Regions from separate parts of the Caloramator sp. ALD01 genome, predicted to be linked through region 2. Evidence: a T-box and tRNA genes for the amino acid it is inferred to sense, from the RefSeq annotation. Region 2 holds a T-box; the other holds one or more tRNA genes.

Region 1 (3,429 bases), on a different contig from region 2:
TATGTGGGTTAGTGTTGATAAATTGGAGTTATATTATTGTTAGTATGTGAATATTATTTATATGAGGGTGGAGGGATGATTATGGAAAATAATAAAATAGTTAAAAATCAAAATCATAACTTAAATATGATAAATAGACAAAAGCTTGATATTACTGGGGTAGTAAATGTTATTAACTTCAATGAAGAACAGATTAATTTAAGTACAATTATGGGACAGATGATAATTAAAGGTAAAAATATGAAGATAAATAGGTTAAATGTGGACAATGGGGATATGTGTATAGAGGGGGAGATTATAGGTATTAATTATTTAAACAAACAATCTAACAATAGTGAAAGTATATTTAAGAAGCTCTTTAAGTAAGCTAATGGGTGATTAAATGACTTTGCCAATAGGTGTTCAAATAAAATATTTTGTTTCTACAGTCGCTGTTGGTTTTTTAATAGGCATTTTTTATGATATATATAGATTATCAAGACAGGATAAATTTAAAAGAAATATTCTATCCTCTATATCTGATTTTTTATTTTGGATTTTAATGAGCATAGTTGCATTTATTTTTATGTTAAAGACTAATAATCTAAATTTGAGGTATTATACCTTTTTGGGCATATTGTTTGGATATATGGTTTATAGTATGTGTATAAGTAAATATTTATATAATGTTTTAAATATATTACTTTATGTTATAATTAAATTGTTGAGAATTTTATTTAGGATTATTTTGTATCCCTTTAGGCTTATTTTTTTATTACTTAAAAATCTAATATATTCAATATTAAATTTTAGAAGGAAAAATTAAGTCTTTGAAGAATTAATACAAAAGAAAAAAGAATGTGGGGGATAGCTATGAAGAAAAAGAAGAAAAAAGTATTACTACGTATCTTGGTATTTTTGTTTTTTGGATTAGTTATGGTAAAGCAACAAATTATAATATTTAGATTAAACAAAGATATTAAAGCATACAATGAGGTTTTAAATAAAGTTAAAACTCAAAACTTAGAGCTTAAAGAGGAGTTGAAAATTAGTGAAAGAGCTGATTATATAGAACGTCTTGCGAGGCAAAAACTAAGGTTAATAAAGCCTGGTGAGATATTGTTTATTGATAAGAATAAAAAGAATAACTAAGTTGACGTCCATAATTTATTTTTATATAATATAAGATATGATTAAATTTAAGGAGGAATTTTTTCGTCATGACCCTACAAGTAGGAAACATTTTAGAGGGCAAAGTTGTGAACATTACAAATTTTGGTGCTTTTGTTGAAGTTTCAGGAAAGACAGGTTTAGTCCACATTTCTGAGGTTTCAGACACCTATGTAAAGGACATTAGAAAGCATCTTAAGGAACAAGACAAGGTTAAGGTAAAGGTTATTGCAATTGATGAGAATGGAAAGATAAGTCTTTCTATTAGGCAGGCACTTCCTAAGAAATCCTTAAGACCAGCAGAGATTGATTGGGATGCAGAAAAAAGAAGAGCTGCTAATCTTTCCTTTGAAGAAAGACTTGCAAAATTCCTAAAGGAAAGTGAGGAGAGATTCCAGGACTTAAAGAAAAGTCAAGATTCAAAAAGAAGTGGCGGATATTCAAGAAGGTAAATATACAAGGTATTTTGCTTAAGCAAAATACCTTTAAATTTTTTTTTAGGGGATAGGGATTTAGGTGTTGACAAAGACAAAAAAACCTGTATAATAAAAAGAGTCAGCAGGACAGAGGCGATAAAAAAATAAAAAATAAAAACAAAAAAACTGTTGACATAATAAAAAAGATAATATATAATAATAAATGTCGCAGGGCGATGAAGAAAAAATGAATATGCCGGAGTGGCGGAACAGGCAGACGCACAGGACTTAAAATCCTGCGGTTTGAATAAAACCGTACCGGTTCGACCCCGGTCTCCGGCACCACTAACATCGCGGGGTGGAGCAGCTAGGTAGCTCGTCGGGCTCATAACCCGAAGGTCGGAGGTTCAAATCCTCCCCCCGCAACCAACATGGCGGCGTAGCTCAGTTGGCCAGAGCATTCGGTTCATACCCGAAGTGTCAGCGGTTCGAATCCGTTCGCCGCCACCATAAAGAACGAGTAGTTAAACTACTCGTTTTTATTTTTGTATAAAGTCAAGCATATTCTAAGAACAAGTCGACAAATACAATACAAATCAACATATCTTTCATTTCTAAATCAAAATCTGTTGAATAAAAGAGTCGAATGTTTTTTCACATTATTTTTTTTTAAAATAAACTGTCGGAAACTTTTTGTAGTACATCTGTAATAATGACAAACATTTCTGCATATATTTGGTATAATAACCCTACAATTTGAAATTGGGGGGGTTATTATGTATAGAGATGACATACTACCATATAGGAGAGTTGCTGATAATAAGGTTCGTAAAAAAATAAGTATTGATTTATTTTCTTTTAGGCATTTGCTATTGCTTTTAAGTGCTCTATTAGTAAGTAGAGTGGTTATGTTAAAGGCACTTATGCCCTTTGGGGTAGCTTTTTTAGTGGCAGCATATTCTATCTTAAATAGGTTTGAAACATTTTTGGTGTCTATATTTGTTGCTTTAGGCTATGTACTCTCTTTTCAAAATTATTTATCTTATTCTCACGTAGTAACAGTCTTGGCACTTATGATTTTTATTCCTTTTTTATCAGAAAATAAGAAGATATATAAGTTTGCTATATTGGCATTTATTATAAATATCTTAGTAAATATAGCGTTTAGATTTTATGTTAATTTAGATATATTACCCTATGACATAATAGTATCTATTTTCGAATCCTTTATAATGGTATCAAGTGCATATATTTTTAGTTATGGTATTCCGTTGTATTTCAATAAACAATCAAGGAAGCTCTTTTCAAAAGAAGAAATTATATGTTTTATACTTGCACTATCACTTGTAGTATCAGGGCTATGGGATATTAATATATACGGTTTTTCTTTAAAAAATGTTATATCTATGTTGGTTGTAATATGTTTTGGGTATAGTGAAGGGGCAAGTATGGGAGCAGCTGTAGGAGTTACAATGGGTGTCGTCTCTGGTATTTCAGATCCATCTATGGCGGTTAACCTTGGAATATTTGGTTTTAGTGGACTTATTGCTGGTGTTTTTAAGGATTACAATAAATTTATAGTTGCAGTTTCGTTTGTTATTGCAACAGCTATGCTTTCCTTTTATAGTTTAGGCAGCATAACTTTGAATAATGTTTTTTTAGAGGCTATGATTGCTTCATCAATTTTTATGATAATGCCAACAAAAAAATTTAAAAAACTTACTTCTTCTTTAGATGGAGATAAAAAGATAATAGAACTTCAAAAGTCATATATAGAAAAAGTTAAAGGACTTATGGAAATTAGGCTGTCTTCTATGTCAAGTACATTATATGATATATCGTCAATCTTGCAGGAGAACATAGA
Region 2 (3,429 bases):
TCCTTACTTAACCTGTGCACCAGTTTCTATATCGCCATCAACTGTAGCAAGAACAAGCTTTTCTTTATCTGAAGTTGAAGCTGCTAAAATCATTCCATAGGAGTCTACTCCTCTTAATTTTACAGGCTTTAAGTTAGCAACTAATATAACATTTTTTCCAATAAGCTCTTCTGGTTTAAAGTGTTTTGCAATTCCTGAAACAACCTGTCTTTGCTCTCCACCTAAATCAACCTTTAACTTTAGAAGTTTATCTGCTCCCTCTATTCTTTCACACTCTAAAACCTTAGCAACCCTTAAATCTATTTTTGAAAAATCATCTATTGTAATTTCACTCTTTATAGGTTCCATCTTCTTCTCCTCCTTCTTCTCTTCCTTTTTATTCAACTTTTCAAGTTCCTCAAGCTTCTTTTCAACATCTATTCTTGGGAATAGAAGTTCTCCTCTTTTTACTCTTGTTCCATTTTTAATGTTTCCAAATGTCTTAATTGAATCCCAAGTTAAATCATCAAAGTTAAACTGATTTTTTATTTTTTCTGCTGTATCTGGCATAAATGGTTGTAATAATGTAGTCACAAATCTTATTGTCTCTGATAGGTTGTATAAAACTTCCTTAAGTCTATCCTTGCTGTTTTCGTCCTTTGCAAGAACCCAAGGCATAGTTTCATCTATATACTTGTTTGCTCTTGAAATTAGTTTCCATATTTCATCCATTGCATCACTTATTCTGTATTTATTCATAAGCTCTTCAACTTTTGTTGGAGTCTCTACTGCAAGAATCTTTAATTCATCATCATATTGACCCTCTTGTCCTCTTGAAACTTCTCCATCGAAATACTTTTCAACCATTGTTAATGTTCTTGATACAAGGTTTCCAAGGTCATTTGCAAGATCTGAGTTTATTCTCTTTATAAACATTTCATTTGTAAACTGTCCATCTTGACCAAATGGTATCTCTCTTAAAAGATAGTATCTTACTGCATCAACACCAAAATGCTCTGTAAGAACAACAGGATCTACAACATTTCCCTTTGACTTTGACATCTTTCCACCATCAACAAGCAGCCATCCGTGTCCAAAAACCTGCTTTGGTAGTGGTAAATCAAGTGCCATAAGCATTATTGGCCAAATAATTGTATGGAATCTTATTATATCCTTTCCTACAAGATGTACATCTGCAGGCCAATATTTTTTGTATAATGTATCATCTTCACTTCCATATCCTAACGCAGTTATGTAGTTTGCAAGGGCATCTATCCAAACATATACAACGTGCTTTGGATCAAACTCTACAGGTACTCCCCAAGTAAAGGATGTTCTTGACACGCATAAATCCTCAAGTCCTGGTTTTAGGAAGTTATTTATCATTTCATTCTTTCTACTTTCAGGTTGAATGAATTCTGGATGTTCCTCAATATACTTTAGTAATCTATCTTGATATTTAGATAGCTTAAAGAAATACGCTTCTTCCTTCGTCCATTCTACATCTCTTCCACAGTCTGGACACTTACCATCCTTTAGCTGTGTTTCTGTAAAGAAGGATTCACAAGGAGTGCAGTACCAGCCTTCATAATATCCCTTGTATATATCTCCCTTGTCATATAGCTTTTTAAATATGTATTGAACTGCCTTTTCGTGATAATCATCTGTAGTTCTTATAAATTTGTCATAGGATATGTTCATTGTCTTCCAAAGTTCCTTAATTGAAGCAACAATCCTATCAACGTATTCTTTAGGAGTAACACCATTTTTTTCTGCTATTCTTTGTATCTTTTGTCCGTGTTCATCTGTTCCTGTTAAAAACATTACATCATATCCTGTTAATCTCTTGAATCTTGCCAATGCATCTGCTGCAACAGTTGTATAGGTATTACCGATATGTAGCTTATCACTTGGATAATAAATTGGGGTTGTGATATAAAATCTCTTATTTTCCATATCTCTCTCTCCTTTCTATTGTTTATAGACTTATCTGTTTTTGAAATATTATTTATTATACTTTATAATTTTTATACTATAAAAAAGTAAACCTCGCCCCATATAGGGGCGAGGTATCGCGGTACCACCCTACTTCGCCTTTCGGCCTTAATTTGGATAACGGCAATGCCGCAACAGCCTACATATCGACTGCTGTGCTCCAGAGCCATCTTCACATAACCCTATGCCGCTGGCTTTCACCTACCCCAGCTCTCTTTTGACACGGTATTATGTTACTCTCTCCTTCAAAGCATTTAACATTATTAAGATTAATGTACAAAATTTGATAGTTTTTGTCAAGACCACAGGGTTAATATCCTATTTATCATCAGTAAAAATTTATTTTGTTTATATACTTCAATTCTATAGGAATGCCCCATAACATCATCTTTTCCAATAGATTTTACAACCAATTCATCTAAACCGTCTCCATCTATATCACAAACTTCCTCCACTATCCTTACCATATAGGAATATCTTCTTGCAGGTCTTTTTCCAAAATTATATTTTATTTTAAAATTAGTATCTAATACCTCAAAGATTTGTATATTTCCTACCTTAAACATCATATTATTTCGTGCAATATTATTTATTAAATATCCACCATCAAATTTAAATATATTTGTTATATCCTTTCTTTTGATTTGCCTTTTAAATTTATATATAAATTGCCCTTCCTTAAAATCATATTTATATATATTTGTCTTATTTTCACCCTTTGATAAAACAATTATTCCATCCTCAATCATAAAGGCAGATGGTAAAATATCCTCTCCAATTTTACCAAAAAACATTGTGCTTAATTCGCCTTTATTTAATTTATATATTTCAATATCTGCATTTCTATTCAATATTACTATTTCATCTAATCCATCTTTATCTAAATCCCCAGTTTTTATATTCACAACATCTTTATTTTTTATATATTTTTTTGCATATATATCTCCCCAGTTTGAAAATATAATAAGTTCTCCCTTTGGAGTTACTGCACAAAAATTGTCTTCACCTCTATAGTTTACACTCTCTATGAATTGAATAGGAAAATCAACTTTAAATTTATATTCCCCTATGAATTCATCTCCATTTTTATTTAACCTATATACCTCTGTGTATTTTAACTTATTTGATATTCTATAGATTACCTTTTTCCCACCCTCATCGATTATAGCAGTATATCTACGCCCTACAGTTTTAAGATAAAGTTCCTCTTGGGATAAGCTTAAAAGGTTATCTCCCTCAAAGCTTTGAAAGTATTCATCCGATATGGCATATTTTTCAAGTCCAAATTGTCCAATTTCATCTAATAAAAATCTTGAGGTACCCTTTAACATTGAAACTATTAGTAAAAAGTATGAAATATATAGTATTAATTTATTTGTATTTGTTTCCTCCCTTTTTTTATCCACATAGTCCACATAAACGCCTGAGGATATATCGTGAAGGGTTCTAAGTTTT

What was found. A T-box is a leader RNA that pairs with one kind of tRNA and senses whether it is charged. The one in region 2 lies ahead of metG (methionine--tRNA ligase), so its partner is inferred to be a tRNA-Met.
Region 1: it has a tRNA-Met gene. The T-box ahead of metG (methionine--tRNA ligase) is inferred to sense a tRNA for this amino acid. The anticodon was not compared.

Annotation. Positions count from the first base shown of each region.
Region 1 is NZ_AXAA01000027.1:14,102-17,530, reverse strand. It holds gene yabP (sporulation protein YabP) at 82-366, shown strand; gene yabQ (spore cortex biosynthesis protein YabQ) at 383-805, shown strand; gene A3M9_RS0109735 (septum formation initiator family protein) at 853-1,131, shown strand; gene A3M9_RS0109730 (S1 domain-containing RNA-binding protein) at 1,200-1,601, shown strand; tRNA gene A3M9_RS0109725 (tRNA-Leu) at 1,821-1,910, shown strand; tRNA gene A3M9_RS0109720 (tRNA-Met) at 1,918-1,994, shown strand; tRNA gene A3M9_RS0109715 (tRNA-Met) at 1,999-2,075, shown strand; gene spoIIE (stage II sporulation protein E) at 2,342-3,429, shown strand, end outside.
Region 2 is NZ_KI421441.1:61,667-65,095, forward strand. It holds gene metG (methionine--tRNA ligase) at 4-1,935, opposite strand; T-box leader at 2,037-2,232, opposite strand; gene A3M9_RS0112555 (RDD family protein) at 2,271-3,429, opposite strand, start outside.